Regions from separate parts of the Streptomyces sp. NPDC091280 genome, predicted to be linked through region 2. Evidence: riboswitches for the same ligand, from Rfam matches in the RefSeq annotation. Region 2 holds a riboswitch; each other region holds the start of a gene.
What was found. Region 2 has a riboswitch for cyclic di-AMP ahead of ACIQPR_RS22870 (NlpC/P60 family protein). Riboswitches for the same ligand answer to the same signal wherever they lie in the genome.
Positions count from the first base shown of each region.

Region 1: it holds a riboswitch for cyclic di-AMP, as region 2 does, so the genes downstream of both, ACIQPR_RS08100 (peptidoglycan DD-metalloendopeptidase family protein) here and ACIQPR_RS22870 (NlpC/P60 family protein) in region 2, are expected to answer to the same signal.
Region 3: it holds a riboswitch for cyclic di-AMP, as region 2 does, so the genes downstream of both, ACIQPR_RS38775 (C40 family peptidase) here and ACIQPR_RS22870 (NlpC/P60 family protein) in region 2, are expected to answer to the same signal.
Region 4: it holds a riboswitch for cyclic di-AMP, as region 2 does, so the genes downstream of both, ACIQPR_RS13360 (M23 family metallopeptidase) here and ACIQPR_RS22870 (NlpC/P60 family protein) in region 2, are expected to answer to the same signal.

Region 1 is NZ_JBIVUZ010000002.1:333,098-340,479, forward strand. Features, by position in the region: gene ACIQPR_RS08090 (tyrosine-protein phosphatase) at 1-85, opposite strand, end outside; gene ACIQPR_RS08095 (alpha-galactosidase) at 344-2,416, shown strand; cyclic di-AMP (ydaO/yuaA leader) riboswitch at 2,718-2,880, shown strand; gene ACIQPR_RS08100 (peptidoglycan DD-metalloendopeptidase family protein) at 2,885-3,829, shown strand; gene ACIQPR_RS08105 (SGNH/GDSL hydrolase family protein) at 4,033-4,818, shown strand; gene ACIQPR_RS08110 (TetR/AcrR family transcriptional regulator) at 5,420-6,034, opposite strand; gene ACIQPR_RS08115 (Glu/Leu/Phe/Val dehydrogenase dimerization domain-containing protein) at 6,079-7,257, opposite strand.
Region 2 is NZ_JBIVUZ010000007.1:372,015-379,396, reverse strand. Features, by position in the region: gene ACIQPR_RS22880 (endonuclease/exonuclease/phosphatase family protein) at 1-102, shown strand, start outside; gene ACIQPR_RS22875 (hypothetical protein) at 104-562, opposite strand; gene ACIQPR_RS22870 (NlpC/P60 family protein) at 765-2,486, opposite strand; cyclic di-AMP (ydaO/yuaA leader) riboswitch at 2,495-2,653, opposite strand; gene ACIQPR_RS22865 (DUF1996 domain-containing protein) at 3,002-5,080, shown strand; gene ACIQPR_RS22860 (glyceraldehyde-3-phosphate dehydrogenase) at 5,168-6,613, opposite strand; gene ACIQPR_RS22855 (SCO5918 family protein) at 6,794-7,108, opposite strand; gene ACIQPR_RS22850 (DEAD/DEAH box helicase) at 7,180-7,382, opposite strand, start outside.
Region 3 is NZ_JBIVUZ010000015.1:187,291-194,672, forward strand. Features, by position in the region: gene ACIQPR_RS38745 (adenosylmethionine--8-amino-7-oxononanoate transaminase) at 1-999, opposite strand, end outside; gene bioB (biotin synthase BioB) at 992-2,200, opposite strand; gene ACIQPR_RS38755 (8-amino-7-oxononanoate synthase) at 2,348-3,475, shown strand; gene ACIQPR_RS38760 (DUF397 domain-containing protein) at 3,518-3,742, opposite strand; gene ACIQPR_RS38765 (helix-turn-helix domain-containing protein) at 3,752-4,621, opposite strand; gene ACIQPR_RS38770 (ATP-binding protein) at 4,834-5,292, shown strand; gene ACIQPR_RS38775 (C40 family peptidase) at 5,378-5,851, opposite strand; cyclic di-AMP (ydaO/yuaA leader) riboswitch at 5,855-6,036, opposite strand; gene ACIQPR_RS38780 (hypothetical protein) at 6,375-6,683, opposite strand; gene ACIQPR_RS38785 (ATP-dependent Clp protease proteolytic subunit) at 6,691-7,326, opposite strand.
Region 4 is NZ_JBIVUZ010000003.1:714,050-721,431, reverse strand. Features, by position in the region: gene ACIQPR_RS13370 (PrsW family intramembrane metalloprotease) at 1-15, shown strand, start outside; gene ACIQPR_RS13365 (aldo/keto reductase) at 22-966, opposite strand; gene ACIQPR_RS13360 (M23 family metallopeptidase) at 1,014-2,021, opposite strand; cyclic di-AMP (ydaO/yuaA leader) riboswitch at 2,033-2,189, opposite strand; gene ACIQPR_RS13355 (PP2C family protein-serine/threonine phosphatase) at 2,343-3,527, opposite strand; tRNA gene ACIQPR_RS13350 (tRNA-Met) at 3,555-3,628, opposite strand; gene ACIQPR_RS13345 (alginate lyase family protein) at 3,681-4,886, opposite strand; gene ACIQPR_RS13340 (dihydrofolate reductase family protein) at 5,027-6,157, opposite strand; gene ACIQPR_RS13335 (MarR family winged helix-turn-helix transcriptional regulator) at 6,224-6,721, shown strand; gene ribA (GTP cyclohydrolase II) at 6,886-7,382, shown strand, end outside.

The DNA.
Region 1 (7,382 bases), on a different contig from region 2:
CGTCCACCGTCGGAAGCCCGCCCACGTCCCGGAAATTGCGCACTCCGGACAACTCCGGCTCGGTCGACGGAATCTGCTGCGTCACGAGGGCTCCTCCCACTCGGCCCGGCGGCGCGGCTCACCGGCGGGCACCCTGTCGACGATACGACATGCACATCGCGCCCCGGAGGCCGTTGACGGCGCTGACCAGGGTCTCCCGCCGGGCCGGGCCGACCTCGCTCACCCGGACGTGTGAAGCGACTTTCCACAGGCCATGACTTCTCCCCAGACGTTGCCTCGCGGGTCCCGCACCCTTGATGATGTTGACGCTTGAGTGGACATGTTCGAATCTGTGAGGGACTTGATGCTGGAGACCGCCGAGAACGGCCGTACATGGGTGCTGTCCGGCCCCACGAGCAGTTACGCCGTCCATCTCACCGAACGCGACGAACTGCTCCATCTCCACTGGGGCCCCCGCATCGCACTCGCCGACGCCGAGGAACTCGCCGCCCGCCCGCTCCCCGGCGGCTCCTCCTTCGAGTCCCCGCTCGACGGCCGCGAGGAGTACCCGGTCGAGGGCGGCCCCCGCTTCGTCCGCCCCGCCCTGTCGGTGCGCACGGCCGAGCGGCGCGGCACCGAGTGGACCTTCGACGGCCACGAGACGGACGGCGACGAACTGCGCCTCCGCTTCCGCGACGCCGGACTGGCCATCACCCTGCACTACCGCACGCGCGGCGACGTCGTCGAGCGCTGGACCGTCCTCGACAACGACGGGACCGAGCCGCTGGAGCTGCTGCGCGCCGACTCCGCCACCTGGACACTGCCCGACCGGGAGGACTGGCAGCTGTCGCACGTGCACGGACGCTGGGCCGCCGAGTCACGACTCGTGCGCTCCCCCCTCACCTACGGTGAGAAGGTCATCGGCAGCCGGCGCGGCCACACCGGACACCAGTACCTCCCCTGGGTCGCGCTCGACACCGACGCGACCGAGGAGCGCGGCGAGGTCTACGGCTGCGCCCTCGGCTGGTCGGGGTCCTGGCGGATCGCCGTGGCCCAACTCCCGGACGCGCGCGTGCAGATCACCGGCGGCGCCGGGTACGACGAGTCCGGGCTGCTGAGCCTCGCGCCCGGGGAGTCCTTCACGACGCCCCTCTTCGCGGCCCTGTGGAGCGACGCCGGCTTCGGCGGCGCCAGCCGCACCTGGCACACCTACCAGCGGACGTACGTCGTGCCGGACGCCGACCAGGACCGCCCGGTGCTCTACAACTCCTGGGAGGCCACGCAGTTCGACATCTCCGAGGAGCAGCAGGAGGTGCTCGCGCAGCGCGCGGCGGCGGCCGGTGTCGAACTGTTCGTGGTCGACGACGGCTGGTTCGGCGCCCGCACCAGCGACCGCGCCGGACTCGGCGACTGGACCCCCAACCCGGACCGCTTCCCGGCCGGCCTCAAGCCGCTCGCCGACCGCGTCCACGCGCTGGGCATGCAGTTCGGCATCTGGGTCGAGCCCGAGATGATCAACCCGGACAGCGACCTCTACCGCGCCCACCCGGACTGGGTGCAGTACCAGGAGGGGCGCAGGCGCACGGAGTTCCGCAACCAGCTCGTCCTCAACCTGGCCCGCGAGGACGTCCAGGAATACCTGTGGGAGCAGCTCGACGGGCTGCTCTCCAGCGCCCCGATCGACTATGTGAAGTGGGACTTCAACCGCTGCTTCACGGACGCGGGCTGGCCCGGCGACGCCTATCCGCAGCGCCTCTGGGTCGACCATGTGCGCGCCCTGTACGCCCTGTTGGACCGGCTGCGGGAGGCCCACCCCGGGGTGGCCTTCGAGTCCTGCTCGGGCGGCGGCGGCCGGATCGACCTCGGCATCCTGAGCCGTACGGACCAGGTGTGGACCTCCGACAACACCGACCCGCTCGACCGGCTCGCCATCCAGCACGGCTTCAGCCAGATCCACCCCGCGCGCGTGATGGCCGCCTGGGTCACCGACAGCCCGAACACCCAGCTCAACGACCGGGTCAGCAGCCTGCGCTTCCGGTTCGTGAGCGCCATGGCCGGGGTGCTCGGCGTGGGCGGCGACCTCTCCGAGTGGACCGAGGAGGAACTCGCCGAAGCCCGCGAGTGGATCACCCTCTACAAGGAGATCCGGCCGCTGGTGCAGCACGGCGACCTCCACCGGCTGCGCCCGCCGACCGGCGGACTGAGCGCCGTGCAGTACACGCGCGGCGACGAGAGCGTGGTCCTCGCCCTGCTCCAGGCGCAGCACTACGGCGAGCCGGTCCCGGCGCTGCGGCTGCGCGGGCTCGACCCGACGGCGTCGTACGAATGCCTCGAAACGGGCGAAGTCCACCGTGGTGCCGTGCTGTTGCACCACGGGCTGCGGACCGGGCTGCACGGTGACCTCGATGCGACGGTTCTCCGGCTGCGTCGTATCTGAGCCTTCTACCCGAATTGCAGGCTTCGTCACAACTCGCTCTGGATTAAGGGAACCTGAGAGGTTGTACGTGAGCAGCGTCATATCCGTGACCGTACGTCGCTCGTCATGTTCACGTAATTGACATGCTTTTCCAGGGGAATTGAAGGCGAAGTCGGGTGGGAATTCACGGAGGGTGACTGTGAATTCCCACAGGAGATCACAAGAAACCCAAAACCGTGGAACCTCCTGCTTGTCCCGTTGCGTCTTCCTCGCTTACGTTCGCCACCAATCCGGACGGACGCCCAATCCTGCCGCCGACCGGACTCCGCACACACCCACCCGTATGCGGCAGGAGCGGGGGACCCACAGGTAGTACGCCTGTTCCGGTCTCCGGAACGGGCTTGGGGTAAAGCCGCGACCAGCGCGCGGCCGGGCATCTCCAGCCCGCACCCGACAGCTCACCCCGCAGGCGCCGGAGAGGAATTCGCCATGCCCGCGAAGGGTAAGCACCGCCGTCCCAAGTCCCAGCGCCTCACCCGCTCGATAGCCGTGGCCGGAACCGGGGGCGCCGCGCTCGCCCTTCCGCTCATGGGAGCCGGCGGCGCGCACGCGGCCACGTCGACCTCCGTTCCGGAAAAGGCCGTTCAGTCCGTTCCGGCGGCCGAGAAGTCGGTGACGCGGAAGGCGGCCACGGCGAAGACCGAGGGCGTCAGGACGTATTCGGTGAAGGCGGGCGACTGGCTCGCGAAGATCGCCGACGAGCAGGACGTCACCGGCGGCTGGAAGAAGATCTACCAGGACAACCGCGAGGCGATCGGCTCGGACCCGTCGCTGATCCATCCCGGCCTGAAGCTGTCCCTCGGCGGGAAGGCCACCACGGACACGGACGCGAGCACCACCAAGTCCTCCAGCGGTTCCTCGACTTCGTCGTCCAAGTCGTCTTCGTCGTCTTCCTCGTCCTCTTCCTCCTCGTCGAAGAAGGACACGTCGGCGACGCAGAGCTCCGACACCACCAGCACCGCCGGTGGCTACACCCTCCCCGTGACCGGCGGCACCATCGGTACCGGCTACCACGTCGCGGGCAGTATGTGGTCCAGCGGCTATCACACGGGTGTCGACTTCGTCGTCCCGACCGGCACCACCGTCAAGGCGGTCGCCGCGGGCACGGTCGTCTCGGCGGCCTACGACGGCGCCTACGGCAACGAGGTCGTCATCCGGCACGCGGACGGCGAGTACTCGCAGTACGCCCACATGTCGCAGCTGTCCGTCTCGGCCGGCCAGACCGTGACCGAGGGCCAGCAGATCGGCCTCTCCGGCGCGACCGGCAATGTGACCGGCCCGCACCTGCACTTCGAGATCCGGACCACGCCGTACTACGGCTCGGACGTGGACCCGGTCGCCTACCTCCGCTCGCACGGCGTCACCGTCGGCTGACTCGGTCGGCCGACTCGGGAGGCCGGGGCTGAGACCGTTCCCGGGGTCAACGTCCCTGGCCAGGGGCTTATTCCGACTTTGGACAACCCTTTACAAGTGGCTTATCTCACCGCCCGTCAACCCCATATTACGATCGCGTAGGTCACACTCCAGGGTGAACTATGGTTGCCGTGGCTAACGATTCGAAGAGTGACAACAGATCAGTGATCGGGTCGTACGTGGCGGTGGGGGACAGCTTCACCGAGGGCGTCGGCGACCCCGGGCCCGACGGGGCGATGGTCGGCTGGGCCGACCGGTTCGCGGTACTGCTCGCGGACCGGCGGCCCGAGGGCGACTTCGCGTACACCAACCTCGCGGTACGCGGGAAACTGCTCGACCAGATCGTGGCCGACCAGCTCACCCGGGCCAAGGAGATCGGCCCCGACCTGGTCTCCTTCTGCGCGGGCGGCAACGACATCATCCGTCCTGGCACCGACCCCGACGAGGTCGCCGAGCGCTTCGAACGCGCGGTCGCCGACCTCACCTCCGCGGTTGGCACCGTCCTGGTGACGACCGGCTTCGACACCCGCGGTGTGCCGGTCCTCAAGCATCTGCGCGGCAAGATCGCCACCTACAACGGACATGTGCGGGCCATCGCCGACCGCTACGGCTGCCCGGTGCTCGACCTGTGGTCCCTGAAGACGGTCCAGGACCGGCGGGCCTGGGACGACGACCGGCTCCACCTCTCTCCCGAGGGCCACACGCGCGTGGCGCTCCGCGCCGGTCAGGTCCTCGGCGTCGAGGTCCCGGCCGACCCGGACCAGCCCTGGCCGCCGCTCCCGCCGCGCGGCCCGCTCGACGTCCGCCGCGACGACGTGCACTGGGCGCGCGAGTACCTGGTGCCGTGGATCGGCCGCCGCCTGCGCGGCGAGTCCTCCGGCGACCACGTCGAGGCCAAGGGCGCGCTGTCGCCCGACGACATCAAGACACGGATCGACTGGGTGGCCTGACAGCCCGACGCATACGGCTGCCGTGCCGAGACACCCACCACCGCTCGGCACGGCGAACCACCTGCCCCGCCCGCACGGGGGCCGGACCGACGCGCTCCCGGTGTGCTCGGCCCGGGACGCGTCCGGGGTGTCCGGGAGCGGCGCGCCGAACAGCACTGCCCTAGCGCCTTGCGCGGATTCGGCAGCGGGTTTCGTCGCAGGCGAGTGTCAACCACGTAGGAGGCGGAGCGACTCGCCCCGGGTGAACCGCCCGGGACGTGTGCGGGGCGTTCTGGAGTGACACGCGGAGCGACCCGCTCCCGGTGTGCTCCGCCCGGGACGTGTCCGGCGCGTGCCTGAGGTGTCGTGGAGCGGCACGCGGAGCAGCGCGGCCCTGCTTGCGCGCGGATTCGGCCGCAGTCTTCGTCGCCGGCGTGCGCCGACCAGGTGGAAGGCGGACCGACCTGCCCTCGGTATGAACCGCCCGGGACGGGTCCGGGGGGAGTCCGGGAGCAGTACGCGGAATGGCACGGCCCTCCTCGCGCGCCGACTCAGCCGCGGTCCTCGTCACCCACCAACCCGTGTCGACGTCCAAGACGGCGGGCCGAACCCCCCGTACGGCTCAGGACGCCGTCAACGCCGCCCGTTCCAGGCCGAGTTCGCGGGCCAGTGCCTCGTCGACCCACTCCAGGGCCCGGGTCCGGGACACCGCGCCCGCGTACGCCGTCATCTGTACCGCCAGGCCGTCGAGGAGGGCCGTGAGGCGCAGGGCCGCGGCGTTCGGGTCCGCGCAGTCGAACTCGCCCGCGATCACACCCTCGGCGACGACCTCCGCGAGCGCCCGCTTCCACTGCCGGTCGAGATCGCGCGTCACCTCCAGCAGCGCCGGTTCGCGCAGCGCCGCCGCCCAGCCCTCGATCCACAGCCGCCAGCCCTTGGCCTGCCCGGTCGGCGCGTACCAGCGCAGCGCCGCCCGCAGCCGGCGCAGCGCGGTCGTACGGCGGCCCAGCAGTCTGCGCAGATGCGCGAGGTCGTCCTCGGCGGCATGGGCGAACGCGGCGGCGACGAGCTTCTCCTTGGTCGAGAAGTGATAAAGCACCAGCGCGTTGCTCACCCCGAGCGCCGAGGCCACGTCGGCGATCCTGACCGCCGCCACGCCCCGCGCCTCGATCTGTTCGACGGCGGCCCGCAACAACTCCGCCCGCCGCTCCGCCACGTCCAACCGCACTCTCGCCACCCGAACACCCTATTCCGTGTCCCGCGAGAACGTCGGCCCCTGCCTCACCGGTACCAGCCGAACCGCTCCGCGATGACCGGCAGCCGGTCGGCGACGATCGCGTGCGCGGCGGCACGCGGGGTCGTGCCGTCGGCCTCCGCGCGGGCCAGCATCAGCTCGATCAGGGCGCGCATCGAACGCCGGGTGTGGGCGAACGCCTCGTCCGCGTCCGCGCCGATGTCGCCGAACAGGGTCCACCACCACCAGGCGTTCGTCCCGGAGTTCACGACGACGTCCGGCAGTACGACGACCCCGCGCGCCGACAACAGTTCCTCGGCCTCCGGCAGCACCGGCATGTTGGCCGCCTCGACGATCCACCGGGCGGTGACCGACCCCTGGTTCGTGGTGTCGACCGCGTACGACACCGCGGCCGGAACCAGCACCTCCGCCTCGACGGACAGCCAGTCCCCGCCCGGGAGTTCGCGGTCGCCGGGACGAAGGACGGCCCGGTCCACGGTGCCGTACGCGTCCCGCGCCGCGAGCAGCGCGTCCACGTCGAGTCCGGCCGGGTTCACGATCGTGCCCTTGACATCGGCGACGGCCACCACTGCCAGCCCCGCGCGCGCGAGGAACCGCGCCGTCGCCCCGCCCATGGTGCCCAGGCCCTGCACGGCGACCCGCGTCCCCGCATACGGCACACCCGCCCGGTCCAGCGCGGCGAGCACCGACTCGGCCACCCCGCAGCCGCCGACCAGTTCGTCGAGCCCGATCCCGTCCACCTCGACCGCGAACGCGTCCGCGAGCCGCCGCCGCGCCGCCACCTCGTCGTCGAGCAGCGGATACACGGCCTGGATCGAGGACACGAGCCCCGCCTCCGCGGCGGCCCGGTCCACCAGATCCTGACTGAGCCCGAGGTCCTCGCCGGTCGTCCAGAAACTCTCGACGTACGGCCGCATGGCCCGCAGATAGCGGACGAGGAGGCCGTACGACACCGGGTCCTGCGGGTCGCAGTCGATGCCGCCTTTGGCGCCGCCCAGCGGGATGTACCGGCCCGCCGGGTCGTAGTGCAGCGCCTCCTTCATGGTCATGCCGCGGGCCAGGCCCGCCACCTCGTCGAGGGTGCAGCCCGGCCGCATCCGCAGTCCGCCGCTGGACACACCCCGCACCAGCCGGTCGACGACCAGGAAGCCCTGGCGGCCGGTGACGTGGTCGGTCCAGGTGAGCGACATCAAAGGGGCGGTCATACGGACTCCTCGCGGCAGGGGCCGACAGGACGGGTGCCGAAGCGCGTACCGGACGGCGGTTACTGAACGGCGAGTCAGTATGGGAAGCGGCGCCGGGTCCTGTCAACGCATGACCTGATTCCGCG
Region 2 (7,382 bases):
ATCATGACGGCGGGGCTCGGCGCGGACGCGGTGGGGGCGGTGGACGTGCCGCGGGCGGAGATCTCCGATCACCGGCCGCTGGTGGTGGACCTGTCGCTGTGAGTCAGTTCCACAGCGGGTAGGTCACGGTGTGCTGGAACTTGTCCGGCCGCGCCCCGGGGTACGTGAGGGTGATCTCGCCGTACTGCCGCAGCCCCGGATGCCGCTTCCAGGTCTGCGCGGAGTCCAGCCGCACGGTCACCGGGAAGGAGTGGAACCTGCCTGCCGCGCAATAGGGTTTGCAGTCGTTCACCACGTTCACGCCCGTGGCCGTCGCGGAGTCGGCGTTCCAGTCCGTCCAACGCAGCTGTGTCAGACGGCTGTTGCCGTCGCCGCAGGCCAGCATGAAGTCGGTGGGACGCACCTCGGGATGCCACAGGCAGTCGACCAGCACGGTGTCCCGGAACTGCCGGTGGGCGGTCACCGGCGCCGTGTCCTGGGCCGCCGACGAGGTGCCGACGGCCGGCCCGAGCAGGGCGGCGGCACAGAGCGTGACGACTCCGACCATGGTGTGCTTGTACATGTCCGCTCCCGGCCGCCCGATCGTCCTCGTCGCCCCGCACCCGCACCGGCGGTGGCCCGCCTGCCGGGGCGCGGTCGTCGTGTCCCTCTCGACGCTACGACCGTGCTCCAGGATGCACCACTCGTACGGGCCGCCGGCACGGTTGGCCGGGAGTGATCCGAGGTGTGCGGTCGGGGCCGGGAAATGCCCGGCCCCGACCGGATCACGCGGGGCGTACGGCGCCCCGGATGGCGGCGGAACCGGCGTAGAAGATCGACTCCTCGCGGATCGGAGTGCCGGGGCTCGGCGCGTGGATCATCAGTCCGTTGCCGGTGTAGAGGCCGACGTGGTCGACGCTGTCGTAGAAGAAGATCAGGTCGCCGGCGCGGATGTCCGTGAGCGGGACGAGGGCGCCCGAGCCCGACTGTTCCTGGGCGGTGCGCGGGAGCAGGACGCCCGCGGCCTTCCAGGCGGCCTGGGTGAGGCTGGAGCAGTCGTACGCGTCCGGTCCCGCCGCGCCCCACAGGCAGGGCCTGCCGATCTGTGCGCGCGCGAAGGCGAGGGCGGTGGCGGTCTTGCTCTGGGTGCCGGCGTCCGGTGCGGTGGGGGCGGGAGCGGGGATCACCGCGACGGGCGCCGGGGCCTGGACCGGAGGGAGCGTGACTTCCGGCGCCGGGGGCGCGAGCGTGGGGGCGACGGACGGTGCCGCGGCGAACGAGACCTCGGGGGCGGGGGCGGTCGGCTGCCACTGCTGCTCCGGCGGGCGCCAGGACGGCTCCGGCGCGGGCTGCCAGGCGGGCTGGGGCGAGGGCTGCTGCGGGATCAGCGGTATCTGCCCGGTGGACCAGACCGGTTGCTCGGCCACGACCGGCATCTGCCCCGTCGACCAGAGCTGTTGCTCGGTCACCGCAGGGAACTGACCGGTGGACCAAGTCTGTTGCTCCGCCACCACCGGCATCTGGCCGGTCGCCCAAGGCTGTTGCTCGGTCACCACGGGCATCTGGCCTGTCGACCAGGGCTGTTGCTGGGTCACCACGGGCATCTGCCCCGTGGACAACGCGGCCTCCGGGGTGGACCAGGCCGTCTCCGGGGGCGGCCAGGTGGCGCCCGTCGGCGTGGCCTCGGTGCGCGGCGAGCCGATCGACGGGAGCAGATCCAGGCTCGCGGTGAGCGGGTCGAACGCCGCCGCGGGGGCGGTCGCGAACTGCTGTGGTGCCATGACGCGCGAGGCCGGCATCTCGACGGCCGGAGCGGGCGGTACCGGCGGCAGGTCGAGGACGGTCGCCGTCGGCGTCTGCGCCATCTGGGCCTGAGCCATCTGTGCCATCTGGGCGAGCTGCGACATCTGCGGCGGCTGCGGTGCTTGCGCCTGCGGCACCTGCGTCTGCGTCATCTGTGCCAGCTGCGGCATCTGTGCCGTCATGGGCGACTGCTGAGCCTGCGGTGCGGCGGGCGGCAGCGCGGCGATGGGTGCCGGGGCCGACTCCGGTGCGGAGGGCGTGAGTTGAGGTGCGGTGGTGGTGCCCATGGTCAGCTCGGCCATGGCGCGGCCGGACTGCGCTTCGAGCGCACGGCCGGCGCCCTCGGGCTCAGGACGCCGTTCGGGCCGCTCGGAGCGTTCGGGGCGGGACTCGGCCGGGCGGGCCTGCGCCCTGCCGGGCGGCAGGGCCGCCGGTACGGTCGGGCCCAGCTGGGTGCGGGCGCGGTCGAACAGCTGCCGGGTGACGGCTTCGACGGCGGGGTCGGAAGGACGTGACGCGCTGGGGCGGGATTCGACGCGCTTGCGCGGTTTCCCCGACATCGCACGCGTGGCGTTGTAGGTCCCGGTGGCCGTCTCGGCCCTGTCGTAAAGGGAGTTGATCCGCCGCTGGACTTCGTCACGGCTGGGTCGGTCTTCCACGGTGGGGCCACTGCCTCCGGTGCGCGTACCTCGTTCTGCCGGCATGGCAGACGTGCTCCTTCCGTATCGCGCCTACCGGGTTAGCTGTCGGGTTCGGGCGGCGATCACGGAAGGTTTGCCCTACGACCCTTGCCCACAGGGGCAGTTGGGTCGATTCACCCCAAGTCGGTTGGGTCCCCGGCTCCGGTTGCCGCGAGCGGCGCGCCGGACTCAACGCAAGCCGCGCGGCCCGGCGCTGATCGCCGGAGTAGGTCGTACGGCCTGAGCGTCAACTTAGCCAACGTGTGTGCCTCGTGTGAAGGTTGAAGCGCGATATGTCCGATACGTTTTTGTGACCTTTACCTCGCCCTGGTGCACCGAAGGGCCGGGTGGCCGCCGGGTCGGGTGATCCATAAGAGGTCGCTATGAATTTCTGGGACGGTTGAACACACCGGGTTCCGGCTCCGTATTGGGTCGGGGGATTTCCATGCCGGGACGAGCCGGGCCGACCGATACGCGTAGGAGCAACTTCCTTGGCACGCAACACGCGCAGACGCCCCACGGGCGCACGACGCGCGACGATGGCAGCAGTCGCCCTGATGCTGGGCGGCGGAGGACTGGTGGCGGCGAACGTCTACGCGTCGGCGTCCGAAGGCGGTTGGGGCGGTGACTCCGCCCAGCAAGGGTCTCCGGACGCGGCGTCGCGCGGCGCGACGATCGACTGCCCGGACATCGGCACCCAGTTGACGACGGTGCCCGCCGGGGCGAAGACCGACGTCGACAAGGAACTCGCGCTTCTGGACCAGCAGATAACCGAGGCCTACCAGAAACTCCAGGACTCCAGGGACGCCATCCGGCAGGACGCGTCCTTCGCCGACAACGCGATCATGAATCCGCTGAAGGAGAAGCGGGCCGCGACCATCGGGCGGATCGACGACGCCATCGGGCGCGTCGGGGACCGGCCGCAGGGACTCGACGCGCTCGCCGCGTGCACCCTGATCGCACCCAAGAACGACACCGGCGACCAGGGTGACCAGGGTGGCGACGGCGGCGATCAGAGCGCCGGTTCCAGCGCGAGTGCCAGTGCCGGCGGCCAGGGCGGTCAGGGCCAGCAGGGCAACGGGCAGTCCACCAACGGGCCCGTCGCCTCGGACTACGCGGACATCACCTCCGTACAGCCGAACGTGAACGCTCCGCAGGAGCAGGCCAACGCCTCGCGCGGTACGTTCGTCACCGCCTGCGGGGTGAACGCCAACGGCCTGTTCAACTCGGACAACGTGATCGTCGCGCCCGGTGTCTCCAACGGCGCGCACCACTTCCACGACTACATCGGCAACCAGTCCAACAACGCCTTCGCGAGCGACCAGGATCTGGCGAACGCCGACACGAGCTGTGAGAACCCGGGCGACAAGTCCACTTACTACTGGCCCGTGTTGCGCCTCCAGAACGGCAAGCAGGAGAGCGACGCCGACAAGCCCGGCGGCGGCACCGAGGGCAACTCCGGTGAGATCGTCACGGCCAAGCAGGTCACGCTGACCTTCGAGGGCAACCCGCAGAGCAAGGTCGTCGCGATGCCGCGCCTGCTACGCATCATCACCGGCGACGCGAAGGCCTTCGTCAACGGCCCGGCCAACGCCAACGCCTCCTGGAGCTGCACCGGGTTCGAGGACCGGCAGCTCAAGGACAAGTACCCGCTGTGCCCGGCGGGCAGCGACGTGGTGCGCACCTTCAAGTTCCAGAGCTGCTGGGACGGCCGCAACATCGACAGCGCCAACCACCGCACCCACGTGGCCTTCGAGGCCGCGGACGGCGCCTGCCCGGCCGGCTTCGAGGCCATTCCGCAGCTGGTGCAGCGGATCGTCTACGCCGTCGACGCGCCGAGCCTCCAGGACGGCGGCAAGACGACCCCGCTGTTCGCGGTGGACTCCTTCCCCGAGCAGCAGCACAAGCCCGTCACCGACCACGGCGACTTCATCAACGTCTTCGACGAGGGCCTGATGAACGACATGGTCACCTGCATCAACAACGGCCAGAAGTGCGGCGCCGGCACGGACAACGACCCGGGATCGGGCGGCGGTTCGGGCAACGGTGGTGGCAATGGCGGCGGCAACGGCAACGGCAACGGCAATGGTGCGGGCGGCGGTTCGGGTGAGCCGCAGGAGTCCCCGACGGCCACTGAGTCCGCTACGCCGACGGCCACCGCGACCGCGTCCGACGAGCCCGCGGGGAACGGCGGCAACGGCGGGAATGGTGGGAACAGCGGAAACGGCGGCAATGGCGGCAACGGTGGCGGCGACGACCAGCCCACCGCCGAGCCCACCACGAGCGCTCCGGACACCGCGACCACCGACCCCGGTTCACTGACCACCGCGGTCGCGATCCCCAAGGCCGACACGAAGACCGAGGGCGCCAAGTCGACGCCGACGCAAGGCGGTTCGGACGACAACGCGGCCACCGGCGGTGAGGTCGGGAGCGCCGTGCAGACACCGCCCGACACGTCCTCGGGCGGCGAGAGCTACGCGGCCGTGGGCCCGAACCAGCCGCAGGCGCAGGGCGGTCTGGCCGAGACGGGCGCGAACCTGTGGCCGGCGATGGCCGGAGCGCTGCTGCTCGTCGCCGGATTCGTGGTGCTGTACCGGGGCAAGCGCAGCACTCGCTGACACCCCCGCCCGGCTGTGACCGACGACGGCCCGGCCGCCCCCTCACGGGGGTGGCCGGGCCGTCGTGCGTACCGCGTGGCCGGACGGTCAGACGGCCGGTGCCGGGTACGTCGGGTACTCGACCCCGGAGACGTGCTGCACGACCCGGACGACCTGGCAGGAGTAGCCGAACTCGTTGTCGTACCAGAGGTAGAGGATGGCGTTGTCGCCGTCGACCTTGGTGGCGCCCGCGTCGATGATCGAGGCGTGGCGCGAGCCCATGAAGTCGCTCGACACGGCGTCGGGGGCGGTGGTGAAGTCGATCTGCCGCTTGAGCGGGGACTTCAGCGAGACGTCGCGCAGGTGGTCCAGGACCTCGGTGCGGGTGGTCTCGCGGCCGAGCCGCAGGCTGAGGATGGCGATCGAGACGTCCGGCACCGGGACCCGGATCGAGCTGCCGGTGATCGGCGCCTTGAGGTCCGGCAGCGCCTTGGCGACGGCGGACGCGGCACCGGTCTCGGTGATCACCATGTTCAGCGGCGCCGAACGGCCGCGACGGTCGGCCTTGTGGTAATTGTCCAGCAGGTTCTGGTCGTTGGTGAACGAGTGCACGGTCTCCACATGGCCGCGCAGCACACCGTACTCGTCGGCCATCGCCTTCAGCGGCGGCACGATCGCGTTGGTGGTGCAGGACGCGCAGGACAGGATCTGCTCGTCCGGCTTGATCGTGTCGTGGTTGACGCCGTGCACGATGTTGGGGACGTCGCCCTTGCCGGGCGCGGTCAGCACGACCTTGTCGATCCCGGGCCGCAGATGCTGCGAAAGCCCTTCCCGGTCACGCCACTTGCCGGTGTTGTCGATGAGGATGGCGTCCTTGACGCCGTACGCCGTGTAGTCGACCTCGGAGGGGTCGTTGGCGTAGATCACCTTGATCTCGTTGCCGTTGGCGACGATCGTGCCGCTGGCCTCGTCGACGGTGATCGTGCCCTGGAACTGGCCGTGGATCGAGTCGCGGCGCAGCAGCGAGGCGCGCTTGACGATGTCCTGCTCGCCGCCCCGCCGTACGACGATGGCGCGCAGCCGCAGTCCGTTGCCCGAGCCGGCCTTCTCGATGAGCAGGCGGGCGACGAGACGCCCGATGCGGCCGAAGCCGTACAGGACGACGTCACGTCCCTCACGGAACGCGATCTTGTTGGCGCCGGTGGCACCCGCGACGGCCTCGGCGGTGAACTGCTCGGCGGTCAGGCCGCGTTCGTCGCCCCGGTGGGTCGCGGCGAGCATGCCGATGTCGATCTGGGAGGGACCCAGGTCGAGCGTGGTGAGGGCCCGCAGATACGGCAGGGTCTCGGTGACGGAGAGTTCCTCGCCGTCGATCTGGCGGGCGAACCGGTGGGTCTTGAGGATGCTGACCACCGACTTGTTGACCAGGGAGCGGCTGTGCAGCAGGACCGTGACGTCCCGCTCGCGGTGCAGCTTCCCGATCATCGGGATCATCGACTCCGCGATCTCCTCACGGTTCTTCCAGTTGGTGAACGAGTCCTCGTTGACAGGCACAGGTTTCTCTTTCGAGCTAGACGGCGCTCATATGCTAACCCGCTGTTCATCCGTTCTTCGGACGGGGGTGCCGCCCGGCCCCTGGGCCGCCGCCAGAAATGCCGTGAGGGCCCTGCCGACGCTCGTCGGCAGGGCCCTCACGGGGGTGGTACTGGTGTCGCTCAGTGCTGGTGCCGGCCCCTACGAGTCCTGGGGCACGCTGCCGCCCAGCAGCGCCGACGCGTTCTCGAACGGCGTGAGCGTGTGCACCGGCACGGCCTCGGGCACGGCGTGGCAGGTGAAGCCGAGCCGGGTCATGGCCCGGACGACCTCGCCGCTGGTGAAGTCGCGCGGGTCCTGCCGGGTGACGAGCCGCCCCACCTGCTTCACGGGGTAGCGGCGCCGCCCGATGGTCACGGACTCACCCGTGACCAGCTCGGGCTTGATGCCCTTCATCGTCTCCAGCACGCCCTGCTTGGTGAGCTCGAAGGGATACCGGGCGATGACACAACGCATGTTGCCTCACAGAGAGAAGGAGTGACCGTCCGAACAGGCCCGTGGAGAGCCGGAGTTGAGCGCTGCGAGCCTCAGGCCGCCGGGCCGAACGACGAGCGTCGCTGCCCTCGGCCCGCGCCGCCGCCGGCACTGTTGCCGCCGTTGCCGCGACGGGCCGTGCCGCCGCCGGTCCGGCCCTCGGTGGAGGGACGGCCGCCACGACGGCCGCGCGACGACGAGGAGGTGCCGCGGCGGGTGCGCTCGCGCTGCTCCACGACCGGTGCGGCGATGACGA
Region 3 (7,382 bases), on a different contig from region 2:
CAGGAGTTCGATCGACGCGCAGGCCACGGCCGCCGCGAGCGGATTGCCCATGAAGGTCGGGCCGTGGGCCAGGACCGGCACCTCGCCCCGTGAGATGCCCTCGGCCACCCGAGACGTGCACAGGCTCGCCGCCATCGTCATATAGCCGCCGGTCAGCGCCTTGCCCACGCACATCACGTCCGGCGTCACGGCCGCGTGCTCCGCCGCGAACAGCGCGCCGGTGCGGCCGAAACCCGTCGCGATCTCGTCGAACACCAGCAGCACGTCGTGCGCGTCGCACGCCTCGCGCAGCACCCGCAGATACGCGGGGGAGTGGAACCGCATCCCGCCCGCGCCCTGCACCACCGGCTCCACGATCACCGCGGCCAGTTCGTGCGCGTGCCGCCCGATCAGCTCGCGCAGATGCTCGGCGTACGACTCCTCGTAGGCGGCCGGAGGCGCGTCCGCGAACACCTGGCGCGGGAGCACGCCCGACCACAGTTCGTGCATCCCGCCCTCGGGGTCGCACACCGACATCGGCTGCCAGGTGTCCCCGTGGTAGCCGCCGCGCCAGGTCAGCAGGCGCTGTTTCGCGGGGCGGCCGAGCGAGCGCCAGTACTGGAGGCACATCTTCACCGCGACCTCGACCGACACCGAGCCCGAGTCGGCGAGGAAGACATGCTCCAGGCCCTCGGGAGACATGTCGACAAGGAGCTTCGCCAGGCGTACGGCGGGCTCGTGCGTGAGACCGCCGAACATCACGTGGCTCATCCGGCCGAGCTGCTCGCGCGCGGCCTCGTTGAGCACGGGGTGGTTGTAGCCGTGGATCGCCGACCACCAGGACGACATCCCGTCGACCAACTCCCCGCCGCCGCCCGCCAGTCGGAGCCGCACCCCGCTCGCCGACTCCACGACGAGCGGGTCGGCCCGGCCCGGCATCGGGCCGTAGGGGTGCCAGACGTGCCGCCGGTCCAGTTCCAGCAGCTCCGGGACGGGCAGGCGGCCGGTCGGGTCAGGCATTGGGCGCGATGTCCGTTCCGGCACCTCGACGGCGTACGGAGACCAGGTCGCGGCGCACCTCGTCGACCTGCGGCGCGGGGGTGGCCGTAGGCGCGGCGGCGGGTGCGGAACCGCAGACTCCGGCGCCCTCGTGGCCGCCGCAGCCCCCGCCGCACCCGGCGTCCTCGTGCGACCCGCAGCCGCCCGCCGCCACCGTCGCCCGGTGCTGCGGCAGCGTCACCTCGCCCGCGCCCTCCACCTCGAAACCGGCGTCCGCGATCATCTCCAGGTCGGCGTGACCGGCCTGGCCCTCGGACGTCAGGTAGTCGCCGAGGAAGATCGAGTTGGCGAGGTTCAGGGCCAGCGGCTGCATCGTGCGCAGATGCACCTCACGCCCGCCCGCGATACGCACCTCGACGTCCGGGCACACGAACCGCACCATCGCGAGGATGCGCAGACACCGCTGCGGGGTGAGGTGCCACTCCGTTTCGAGCGGGGTGCCCTCCATCGGGATCAGGAAGTTCACCGGCACCGAGTCCGGGTCCAGGTCGCGCAGCGAGAAAACGACGTCGACCAGGTCCTCGTCGCTCTCACCCATCCCGGCGATCAGGCCGGAGCAGGCGGAGAGGCCCGCCGCGTGCGCCTTCTGCACGGTGTCGACGCGGTCGGCGTAGGTGTGCGTGGTCGTGATGTCGCCGTACGTCGACTCGGAGGTGTTCAGGTTGTGGTTGTAGGCGTCCGCGCCCGCCTCGCGCAGCCGGTCGGCCTGGCCGTCGGAGAGCAGGCCGAGGCAGGCGCACACCTCGACGCCCTCGTTCTGGTCCTTGATCGCCTTGATGGTGCCCGCGACCCGGTCCACGTCCCGGTCGGTCGGGCCCCGGCCGGAGGCCACCAGGCAGACCCGCTTGGCGCCACCCGCCACCCCGGCCGCCGCGGCCTTCGAGGCGTCGTCGGGTTTCAGCCAGGTGTACTTCAGGATGTCGGCCTTGGAGCCGAGCCGCTGCGAGCAGTACGAGCAGTCCTCGGGGCACAGGCCGGACTTGAGGTTGACGAGGTAGTTGAGCTTCACCCGTCGCCCGAACCAGTGCCGCCGCACCTTTCCGGCCGCGGCCACGACGTCCAGCAGGTCGTCGTCGGAGGTGGCGAGGACGGCGAGTGCTTCGGCGCGGGTCGGCAGCTCGCGCCGAAGCCCCTTGTCCACGAGCGTGTTCAGCAGGTCCATGAGGCCCGATCCTGTCCTACGGGACCGCTCGCGGCCAAGGAGAGATTGCACAAGACATGGCCCTGGGGGTGTGGGTATCACCACACCATGGGCGACCGGTCGTCCGATTAGTGTCTGTGCACTGCCTACAAAAGCCCCGGAGGAACCATGGCGTTCGGCTGGATCGACGACCAGGCGGAGCTGCGCCGCCGCGCCGGGCTCGTACGGACCCTGCGCCCGCGCCCCGCCGACTCCCCGCTCCTCGATCTCGCGAGCAACGACTACCTGGGGCTCGCCCACCACCCCGAGGTCGTCGAGGGGGCCGCGGCGGCGGCCCGGACCTGGGGCGGCGGGGCAACCGGGTCGCGGCTCGTCACCGGTACGACCGAGCTGCACACGCGGCTGGAGCGCGAACTGGCCGAGTTCACCGGCTTCGAGGCGGCCCTCGTCTTCTCCTCCGGCTACGCGGCCAACCTCGCCGCGGTCACCACGCTCGCGCCGCACGGTTCGCTGATCGTCTCCGACGCGGGCAACCACGCCTCCCTGATCGACGGCTGCCGGCTGGCCCGGGGCGCCACCCAGGTCGTAGGACACGGGGACCCGGAGGGGGTGCGCAAGGCGCTGCGGACGCACGACGGGCCGGCCGTGGTCGTCTCCGACTCGGTGTTCTCGGTGGACGGGGACGCGGCTCCGGTCGAGGCGCTCGCCGAGGCGGGCCGGGAGTTCGGGGCGGGGCTGCTGCTCGACGACGCGCACGGGCTCGGGGTGCTGGGCGAGGGCGGGCGCGGGGTGCCGTACGCGGCGGGGCTCGCGGGGGCCGAGGACGTGGTCGTGACGGTCACCCTGTCCAAGTCGCTGGGCAGTCAGGGCGGGGCCGTGCTCGGTCCGGCCCGGGTGATCGACCATCTGGTCAACGCGGCACGGACGTTCATCTTCGACACCGGCCTGGCGCCGGCCGCCGCGGGGGCGGCGCTGGCGGCGCTCACCCTGCTGCGGCGCGAGCCCGAGCGGGCCGCCCGGGCGCGCGCCGTGGCGAGTGAACTGCACGCACGGTTCACCGCCGCGGGTCTGGAAGCGGTACGTCCGGACGCCGCGGTGGTGTCGGTGCGGGCACCGTCCCCGGAGGCGGCCGTGCAATGGGCGGCCGACTGCCGTACGGCAGGGCTGGCCGTGGGCTGCTTCCGTCCTCCTTCCGTGCCCGACGGCATCTCACGGCTCAGGCTGACCGCCCGAGCGGACCTCTCCGGGGCCGAGATCGAACGCGCTGTACGTGTGATCGGCGAGACGCGACCATGAGTCGGCGTGACACGGTCGTGCGTCGCTGACGGGGGGAACCGGTCAGTGGAAGGCGCCGAGGAATCCCGTCCAGCTCTCGGGGGAGAAGAGCAGAGCGGGTCCCTGCGGGTCCTTGGAGTCGCGTACGGCGAGCAGCCCCGCGCGGGGGCCTGAGTGCGGGCGGGCCGCCTCGACGCAGTTGTTGGCTCCCGTGCTGTAGCTGCTGCGCAGCCACCGCACGCCGGACAGATCGGTACTGGAAGGTACGTTCCGAGGCAGTGCAGACATGGTGCCTCCTTACGCGCCGTCACCTATCCCGGCGATGTAGTCCAACGAGTCCTCGGGCGAAAGGGCGTGGAACTGAAGGGTGTTGAAGGCCTCGCTGTAGGCCTCTAGGTCTTCTTTCCGTTCGAGGTAGAGGCTACTCGTCAAGTGGTCGAGAACAACCACGTCCAGATCGGAAGTGCTCGGAAAGGAGAAGATAACGAAAGGCCCGGTGATGCCGATGTGTGCTCCTGCGGCGAACGGCAAGATCTGAAGCCTGACTTGGGGCAGCCGGGCCGCCTCCGCGAGCCGTGTCAGCTGGCGTGCCATCACACCCGGCCCGCCGACCTCCCGGCGTACCACCGCCTCGTCGAGGACCACGCTCAGCTCCAGCGGCGGATCCGCCCGCAGGATGTCCTGCCGGGCCAGCCGCACCTGCACCAGCGCGTCGAGCCGCTCCGGCCCCTCGTCGTCGAGGCCGCCCACGGCGGCCCGGGTCACCGCCCGCGCGTACTCGGGGGTCTGGAGCAGTCCGGGGACCACCGAGGTCTCCAGGGTGCGGATCGTGCTGGCCTGTGACTCCAGGCTGATGAAGTCCCGGTAGGCGGGCGGCAGCACCCCGCGGTAGGCGTGCCACCAGTGGTGCCGACCGCCCCCGTCCTCGGAGCCCGCCAGTACGAGCAGCATGTCCCGCAGGTGCGTGTCGCCGACCTGGTAGGCGTCCAGGAGTAAGCGGACGTCCGGCGGTTTCACGCCACTCGCGCCGGTCTCGATGCGGCTCACCTTCGACTGGTGCCAGCCGACCAGCCGGGCCGCCTCACCGCTGGTGAGCCCCGCGTCCGCACGCAGCGCGCGGAGTTCGGCGCCCAGTTTCCGGCGGCGCACCGCGGGACCGTACTGCATGGGTTTCTCCTTACTCCTTCCGAGCCGCCCAAATAGAGTCTGGGTTCGCAGAGTTCACCGCTTTGAGCGACAGATATATGCATATCTTGGTGGATCGGCACCGTTGGCGACGCGGTAATGGCAGTCTGGCGAAGAAGCACCAGTCCGGGACCGTACTCGAACCATCCGCTCCGTGTCGGACACCGGTCCCGCGGGAAAGGGACGACCGCGCCATGGCAGACCATCTGGAAGCATCCGTCACTCTGCCGAGCGATCCCGCCTCGGTCTCCACCGCCCGCTCCTACGTGGTCGGGACCCTCGTGGAATGGGGACTGCCGGCGGACACGGAGGTCGCCGACACCATCCGCCTCATCGTGTCCGAACTGGCCACCAACGCCGTGCAGCACACCTTCGGACAGTCGCCCACCTTCACGGTGGACATCGAGCTGGAGCGGGACGAACAGCTGCGCATCGGCGTCACCGACAGCCATCCCCGCTTCCCGAAACGCCTGCCGGCCGCCGTCCAGCAGGACAACGGCCGGGGCATGGTCATCATCCGCTGGCTGACCGCGGAGTGCGGCGGCAGGCTCAGGGTCAGGCCCACCCTGGAGGGCGGCAAGACGGTCTCCATCGAAGTGCCCTGGACGGTCCCGGCCCGGCCGGTCACCGCGGCGGGCCAACAGGAGCCGTAGCACGAGGTGTTGAGTGCGCCGGTACACCCGAGGGGGTGGCGGTCCGTCAGGAGACCGCCACCCCCTCGGGAGTTTTCGACGCGGGTCAGCTGACCCGGCCGTACCAGACGCTCTTGGTCCAGATCTTCTGCAACCGCACCACGTCCCCGGTCTTCGGGGCATGCCAGATCTTCCCGCCGCCGGCGTAGATGCCGACGTGGTAGACGCTGGAGCCCGAGTGGAAGAAGACCAGATCCCCGGCCTTGCGGCTCCCGGCCGAGATGTGGTGGGTCTTGTTGTACTGCTGGGCCGCCGTACGGGGCAGCTTCTTGCCCGCCTTCTTGTACGAGTACAGCGTGAGCCCGGAGCAGTCGAAGCGGCCCGGTCCGGTGGCCCCGTACCTGTACGGGGCGCCCTTCTTGGACGCCGCGACCTGGAGTGCCTTCGTCGCGGGTGTCGCCGCCGCGGCGTCGGAGGCGACACCGGGGATCACGACGGAACCGCCCACGGCGGCGATGGCGAAGGCCGAAGCCGTACCGGCCCGGACCATCAGCGACGGGACACGATTGAGCGCAGTCATGCGCAACCCTTCGTCAGCCGCCTGTGAAGGATGACCTGTCGGATTCGGGCTGGCGAAGTTGCCCGGCCGCACACTCGCGGCTTCACCCCAAGGGCTGCTCGACCCGGTCATGGCGTGACCGTCCCGGCGACCCGTCGTGCTTGGGTCCTCCACTCCTGCCGATGCAATCCTGTCGACCTGTCATCCGGGCGGCGGCAGGACTCGGCGTCCGCCCGGATCGCCCCGCCGCTGCGGCGGGGTCTTGTCGTCAGACAGGGATCTTCACCTATGAATGTCCGAAAAGCCCAACGGAATCGGGGATTTGTGGGGTTACTCACCACCCACCCGTTCGGGTGAACGCAGCGGTGTTCGAAGGCGTGTCGAGGGCGCGCAGCCCTCGGACCAGCACCGGAACACCTCGCCCCGCCCTCCGCCTACGCGTGGTGCGCAGGCCGGACGGCCGCATGGGCGGAGCGGCGACTCCACCGATCGGGGGTACGCCGTTCGGCCCGTTTCGACCCCGCTTTGGACGGCCGCGGGTCCGTCAACTGTCGGAGGGCGCGGGGATGGTGACGCGGGCCGTGCGGCGCTCGCCGTCCAGCACGCGCAGCGCCCGCGCGAGGGTGGGCGCGTGCAGTTCGGTCTCGCCCCGCTGGTGCATCAGCGCCAGCGCGTCCCGCAGCTCGGTGGCCTTGGCCACCAGCGCCTGGGCGGCCCGCAGTCCGCGATAGGTGTCCCCGTGGTGCGCCGGGTTGATCCGGCCCAGCAGGTCGGCCACGTCCAGATAACGGTCGATCAACTCGCCCTCGGCACGCGTCAGCGCGGGCAGCGGCGGCAGCTCCGGCGGCAGCATTCGCGGCTCACTCCCCGCCCGGCTCGGTGAACGAGGTCTTGCGGGTCGCCACGATCCGGTCCACCAGCCCGTATTCCAGGGCTTGTCGGGCGTCCATGAGCAGGTCCCGCTCGATGTCCGCGCCGACCTGCTCCGCCGTCCGGCCCGTGTGCAGCGCGAGCACGGCCTCCAGTTGGGACCGGGTGCGCGCCAACTCCTCGGCCTGGATGGCGAGATCACTCGTCTGTCCGTGGATCGGCTCGGGCAGCGAGGGCTGACGCAGTTCCATCCGCGCGCCCGGCAGCGTCGCCCGCTTGCCCGGGGTGCCCGCCGCCAGCAGCACCGCCGCGCTGGTGCCGGCCCGGCCGAGGCAGACCGTCTCCACGTCGCAGGTGACGTACCGCAGCGTGTCGTAGATCGCCGACATCGCGGTGAAGGAGCCACCGGGCGAGTTGATGTACAGCGAGATGTCCCGGTCCGGTGCCAGGTACTCCAGGTGCATGAACTGGGCCATCACATCGTTCGCCGCGATGTCGTCGATCGGTGTCCCGAGGAAGACGATCCGCTCCTCCAGCAGCTTCGAGTACGGGTCGAGCGTCCGGTGCCCGGAACTGGTGCGCTCGGTGAATTCGGGCAGGACGTGGCGGGCGAACGGTCGGGTCATGGGTACCCCTCCTTCGGCATCTGTAAGAAATGTACAGGACGTACATGACGTTATGA
Region 4 (7,382 bases), on a different contig from region 2:
CCCTACCGGAGCTGACGACCCTCAGGCGGAGGCCTGGTTCAGGCGCTCGATCTCGGCGTCGGTGAGCGTCAGTTCGGCCACGGCGAGCAGGTCGGGCAGCTGCTCGACGTCGCGGGCGGAGGCGATCGGGGCGGCGACCGTGGGCTGGGCGGCGAGCCAGGCCAGGGCGACCGTCGCGACGGCGGCGTCGTGGGCGCGCGCGATCTCGTCCAGGGCGGTCAGCACCTGCCGGCCGCGCTCGGATTCGAGGTGGCCGGCGGCCCGTCCGGCGCGCGGGCTGTCCACGGTCGTGCCGGGCCGGTACTTGCCGGTGAGGAAGCCGGCCGCGAGGGCGAAGTAGGGCAGCGCCGCGAGGCCGTTGCGCTCGGCCACGTCCCGGAGTTCGCCCTCGTAGGTGTCGCGGGAGACGAGGTTGTAGTGGGGCTGGATCGCGACGTAGCGGGCCAGGCCCTCGCGGTCGGAGAAGTCGAGGGAGGCCTGGAGGCGTTCGGGCGTGATGTTGGAGGCCGCGATGTACCGCACCTTGCCCGCCGTCACCAGTTCGTCCAGGGCGCCGACGATCTCCTCGACCGGCACCTCGACCTGGTCGAAGTGGGTGTAGTAGAGGTCGATGTGGTCGGTGTCCAGGCGGCGCAGGGAGGCGTCGGCGGCGGCCTTGATGTTGGCGGCGGACAGGCCGGGGAAGTCGGGGTGCTGGCTGACCTTGGTGGCGATGACGACGTCGGAGCGGTTGCCGCGGGCCTTGACCCACTTGCCGATGACGGTCTCGGACTCGCCGCCCTGGTTGCCCGGGGCGAACGCGGAGTAGGAGTCGGCGGTGTCGACGAAGTTGCCGCCCGCGGCGGCGTAGGCGTCGAGCACCGCGAAGGAGGTGGCCTCGTCGGCGGTCCACCCGAACACGTTGCCGCCGAGGTTCAGCGGGAAGATCTCCAGGTCGGACCGGCCCAGCTTGCGAAGAGAAGTCATGCTCCACGTCAACCGCCGGACCGGAACCGGATATTCCATCAGGTGGGTCAGGGGTTGAGGCCCTTGCTGCGCAGCCAGGGCGCCGGGTCGCTCGCGGTGGCCGCGCCGTTGATGTGGACCTCCAGGTGGAGGTGCGGCCCGGTCACGTTGCCGGTCGCGCCCACGCGGCCGATGACGTCTCCGGTGGCGACCTTCTGGCCGACGCTGACGTTGATCGAGGACTGGTGGCAGAACCACAGCTCGGTGCCGTCGTCGAGGGTGAGGATCGTGCGGTAGCCGTAGGAGCCGGCCCAGCCCGCCTCGGTGATCGTGCCGCTGTGGATGGCCTTGATCAGGGTGCCGGTGGGGGCGGCGAAGTCGAGTCCGGTGTGGTAGCCGGAGGACCACATGGAGCCGGCCTGGCCGAAGGTGCCGGTGATCGTGTACGAGGCGACCGGCAGCGTGTACTGCTTGGCGAGCGCGGCGAGTTTCGCGCTCTCGGCCTTCTTCTTGGCGGCGGCCTCGGCGGCCTTCTTCGCGTCGGCGGCCTTCTTCGCGGCGTCCTGCTCGGCCTTCGCGGCGGCGGCGTCGAGCTGCTTGGCGACGGCGGCCTCGGCGGCGGCCTGGGACCGGCCGTCGACCTGGAGCTGCTGGTACTCGGCCTGCTCCATGATCCGGTTGCGCAGCAGTTCACCCGCGTCCGAGGTGCCCTTGGCGGTCTCGTTGGCGGTGACGCCGACGCTGCTGAGCGCGGTCGCGGAACCCTTGGGGGTGCTCGCGGAGTCGTCCAGCAGATGACCCACGGAGGGCAGGTCGGGCAGGGAGATCGAGACGGGCGGCTTGCCGGTGTTGGCGCTGGCCATCCCGCCGGCGCTCACGGCGGCTATGACACCGACGCCCAGGACGGTGGAGCTGCGGGCGAATCCCCCGCCACCACGCTGCTTGGCGACACGGTGCTTGCCGCGGTTGGGAAGAACGGTCTCCGCGCTGGGATTCCACTCCTCCCAGGGGCCCTCGTCGGGACGGTGACCGCCGTAGACGAACGGGGCTTCTGGGGCAGCCTGGTTGGACGCCACGTGGGCGTGCTCCTTTCCTTCCTTCTCGCCTACCGGGTTAGCTGACGGGTTCGGAGCAGGAAGGTCTCCTACGCGCGTAAACCGGTCGTGTTCCCACGACTGTCGACGTGCGATTCACCCCAAGTGGTGGTTCCCCGGTTCCCTCGCGGGATTCGGCGCGTGCGCACGGAGCTGTCTCTTGTGACGGCTGGGACGACCGTGCTGCGTTATCGAACGTTAATAGACACGGGCGTCCGTTTCCAAGCCCGTTCGCTTGATCATTAACCTTTCCTTGCTGGACGAAAGGGCCCACCACCGGCGAAAAACGGGTGAGTTGACCGGTCACGGCCGACGTACGGCGATCATCGCCATGTCGTCCGCCATCCCGCCCCCGGCATAACGGCGCACCTCTTTGGCGAGGATTCCGAGCAGTGCCACCGGACTGCGGAAGGTCCGCCCGGCCAGCCGCTCCCCCGGGTCGTAGAACACACCGTGGCCGTCGCGGGCCTCGGTCAGCCCGTCGGTGTACAGGAGCAGGGTGGCGCCGCCGGGGAACGCGAACTCCTCGGCCCGGTCGGGCCAGTAGCCCAACTCGCCCATTCCCAGGGGCAGTGCGGGCTCCTTGACGAGCAGGGCGTCCACGCTGCCGTCCGCGCGCAGGAGCAGCGGCGGCGGATGGCCGCGGTCGACGATCCGTACGACACCGTCGCCGTGCGGGAGTTCGGCGAGGACGGCCGTGGTGAAGCCCTCGACCGCGTCGAGCCCGTCGCGCCGGGTGCCCTCGCGCGCCAGCGCCCGCTCCAGCCGCTGCGCGACCGCCTCCAGGGTGGCCTCCTGCTCGGCCGCCTCCCGGAACGCCCCGATCACCACGGCCACGGCGGCGACCGCGCCCATGCCCTTGCCGCGCACGTCGCCGACGACCAGGCGTACGCCGTGCGGGGTGTCCTGGACCGCGTACAGGTCGCCGCCGATGAACGCGCCCTCCTGGGCCGCCTCGTAGCGGGCGGCGATCTCGAACCCGCCGATCCGCTCGGCCGGTTCGGGCAGTACGGCGCGCTGGGCGGCCTCGGCGATCTCGCGCACGGAGGCGAGCTGTTCGCTGCTGCGGCGGACCAGGACGTTGATGAGGACGGCGAGCGCGGCGACCGTGGCCACGGTGGCCGACTCGGTGAGCGCGTCGATGTGGAGGAGGATGCCGAGCCTGAGGTGGATCACCAGGACGACGGCGACGGAGGCCAGCCCGGTGAGGACGGTGCCGCGCCGCGAGTAGAGCGGGGCGGCGATCAGCGGGGCGGCGGTGAAGAAGGGGGCCGCGGTGAAGTCCTGCGGGGTGAAGTAGTCGTAGAACGCCCCGACGACGAGCAGCAGCGCGGGCAGCCGGCGGACGAAGGCGAGGCCCCGGTCGGGCACGGGATCGCTGCGCACATACCGACCGTCCTCCACGCGTCCAGTCTTTCGTGGCGGGGGGAGGGTGGCGAGCGGGGTGGGCCGACCGTGGCGGGAGAAACACCTAGGGCCGGAATCCATTTCTGGACTCCGGCCCTAGGCCTTGAGTAGCGGGGACAGGATTTGAACCTGCGACCTCTGGGTTATGAGCCCAGCGAGCTACCGAGCTGCTCCACCCCGCGCCGTTGTGTCTCCAACTATACGCCATCCACGGGGCCCGATGTCACACACGTTTCAGTCGGCGGGGTTACCGGCGTGCGTGAGGGTCTCCCAGGAGACGAAGAGGTCGTCGCTGCCGGCCGGGCGGGTGCTCGCGGCGAGCCGGTGCGCGGCGGGCACCTTCATGCCGAGCCGGTCCTCCAGGTGGTTGAGCGGGACCTCCAGGTCGGTCCCCATGTTCCGGTCGACCTTCCCGCCGCACAGCCAGGCGGGGGCGGCCTCGCCCAGCTGGTAGCGGGCGTGGAATTCGAGGGCGGCGGCGAGCCGGTCCTTGACGTCCTTGTAGAGGTCGACGCCCTGGTGCCAGGCGGTCTCGGCGATGTGCCCGGTGGCGGCCAGCGAGTACCCGACGTGCTTGAAGTTGCGGCAGGTCTCCTGGGCGATGCCGTCCTTGAAGGTGGTCTGCTTGAACCAGTACGTCGTGAGCTTCTGCGGGGTGGTGACGGTGGAGCGGGCCGGGGTGAGCGGCACCTTGCCGTCCTTCTCCAGGTAGAAGTAGGCGGGCACGCGGTCGCGGAAGCGGGCGACGGCCGCGTCGAAGGCCTTGTGGTCGTCGAGGAAGACGGCGATGCCGATCGCCGCGTCCGTCATCGCGAGGTCCCAGTTGCCGTTGTAGTCCGGCAGGTCCTTCGTCACCTCGGGCTGGTAGGCGGTGCGCAGCATGGTCGCGAACCGCCGCACCCGGTCGGCGGGCCATCCGGCGCCCGGCGCGTACCGCACGATCTCCGCCGCCCGCGCCCAGGTCGACCCGGCCCACGCGGTCTGGAGTCCGGCGTCCTCGGAGGTGTGCTCCTTCATCTTCGCCGACCAGTCGTCCATGATCTCCCGCGCCTTGAGCGCGTGGTGCTGCTTCCCGGTGATGCTGAACAGCAGGGCCTGCGTGTACGCGGCGATGGCGTCCTCGCGCTCCTCGACGCACCCGTGCGCGGCCTTGCCGTTCCAGGGGCAGTCGACGTCGGCGTAGGGCTTCGCCGTGTACTTGTACGACCCGTACTTGCTGTCCCGCATCCCGAAGTACGCCTTCAGCCAGGGCTGCTTCCCGGCCGCCACGTTCTTGCGTACGGCGTCCAGCTGCGCCTTGCTGACCAGCACTCCGGGATGCGTGAACGCCGCACCGGCGGGCAGCGCCCGTGCCATGGTCCGCGTACCGGTGTCCGCCGCCCCGCACGAGGCGAGAAGCCCTACGGCCACGGACGCGCCCAGCACCGCCACTGCCCTCATGTGTCCTACCTCCGCGTTGTCCCTACCGGGTCCTTCGCAGCGTGGCCCTTCGGGGAGCGGGCCGCAGGATTTGATGGGCCGATCGGTCGTGACGGCCCGGCGCCGGGAGGGCCGTGAGGTGCCGGGCCATGCCGGGGCACTCAGCCGAGCAGATGACGGTTCGGCGCCTTCGCCCGCTCCGCGTACTCCGGGAGTACGACCACGCAGACCCCCCGCGCGGCCAGCGCCCCGCTTCCGTCGGCCGCCGTCACGAACGTGTCCGGCTCGCGCCAGGCCGTGACCACGCGCCGTCCGCCCGCGTCGAGGATCAGCCGGGCGCAGGGCCTGGGGCGGGAGGCGCGGTGGGTGCAGGGTTCGAGGCTGGTGTAGACGGTGGCGGTCGCCAGGCGCGGGTCCGCCGGGTCCAGTTTGGCGAGGGCCGCCTCCTCCGCGTGGACGACCGGGTCGCCGGCTTCGCGGGAGTGGCCGCGGGCCAGTTCCGTGCCGTCCTCGGCCACCACCACCGCGCCGACGCTGAACGCGGTCCGCGAGGGCGGGCAGTCGGCGGCCAGGTCGCAGGCGAGGGCGAGCCAGTGGTGGTCGGCGGCGGCGGGGAGGCCGCCGGTGCCGGGGGCGGTGGGTTCGTAGCGCATGAGGACGACGTCCTCGATGGGGCGGGTCTCGACGAGACGCAGTCGGCCCGGCTGGTAGGTGCCCGGGCCGAAGAGGCGGGGGGCGTCCGGGGTGCCCACGAAGAGGGGGGACAGGACGAGTTGGAGTTCGTCGGCCAGTCCCTGCTGGAGGAGCTGGGTGTGGATCGTGCCGCCGCCCTCGACCATCAGGCGGTCGACTCCCCTGGCGGAGTGCAGGTGTTGGAGCAGCCGGCGCCAGTCGAGTTCGGGGCCGAGGGCGAACACGTCGGCGGCCAGGCCGAGTTGGCGGGCCCGCTCGGCGCCCTTGTCGGTCGTGAGGACGAGCTTGTCGCCGCCGGTGTGCCAGAAGTTGGCGGCCGGGTCGAGGTCGCCGGAGCCGCTGACCGTGATCTTGAGGGGGTATTCCGGCCGGCCGGCCGCGACACGGGCGGCGCGGCGCTCCGGGGAGTTCACGAGCAGCCGCGGGTTGTCCGCGCGGATCGTGCCGGCGCCGACGAGGATCGCGTCGACGGAGGCGCGGACCGCGTCGACGCGGTCGAAGTCGGCGGGGCTGGAGAGGAGCAGCCGGTCGGGGCCGGTGTCGTCGAGGTAGCCGTCGAGGGAGACGGCGGCGGACAGCAGGACGTGGGGCAGGGACATCGACGCGCTCTCTCCGGGAGGCCGGCGGGTCTTGGTTCAAGTTTGAAACAAACCTACACTGGGGGTATGACGACTCGCTGGCTCACCGCCGAGGAGCTGCGCGCCTGGCGCGCGTACATCGCCGCGACGCACCTCCTGGAGGACGCGATCGACCGGCAGCTCCAGCAGGAGGCCGGCATGCCCCACCTGTACTACTCCATCCTCGCCAACCTCTCGGACGCACCGGACCACCGGCTGCGGATGACCGACCTGGCCGAGCGGTCGAAGATCACCCGGAGCCGGCTGACGTACGCCGTGACCAGGCTGGAGAAGGACGGGCTGGTCCGGCGGGAGGGGTGCCCCTCGGACAAGCGGGGCAGTACGGCGGTGCTGACCGACGAGGGGATGGCGGTGCTGGTGGCCACGGCGCCGGGGCATGTCGAGACGGTCCGGGCGGCGATCTTCGACCATCTCACTCCGGAGCAGGTGGGGCAGCTGGAGGAGATCAGCACGGGCATCGTGCGGGCGCTGGAGGCACCGGAGGACGTCCCGTGGCGCCGCCGCTCCACGCCGCCGTGTTCGTGAGGCGTGCTCGCGAGGCGTGCTCCTGAGGCGTATTCGTGAGGCGCCCCACAAATCTGTTGCTTCAAATTTCAAGCATGAGGTAGGGTCCGTGATCGTGGATGTGCTTCAGTTTTGAAACACACTGGGACACATCGCTACGTCACCCTTCGGACCCGGAGACCCGCATGCCCGACTTCCCCGCCGCCACCCCGCGTGCCCGCGTCCGGGTACCGATGCGCTTCCACGACGGCTACAGCGTCGACACCGAACTCGTCACCTTCCACGGCCTGACCGACGGCCAGGAACACCTCGCCGTCGTCCTCGGCGACCCCGCCCCCGGCACCACCCCGCTGGTCCGGCTGCACTCCGAGTGCCTGACCGGAGACGTCTTCGGCTCCGCCCGCTGCGACTGCGGCCCCCAGCTGCGCGAGGCCGTCGAGCGCATAGCCGAGCGCGGCGGCGTGCTGCTCTACCTGCGCCAGGAGGGCCGGGGCATCGGCCTCTACAACAAGCTCGACGCGTACGCCCTCCAGGACCAGGGCCTCGACACCTACGCGGCCAACACCGCGCTCGGCCTCCCCGAGGACGACCGCGACTACACGGCCGCCGCCCAGATGCTCCAGGCCCTCGGCATCACGTCCCTGGACCTGCTCTCCAACAACCCCGACAAGGCCGAGCAGTT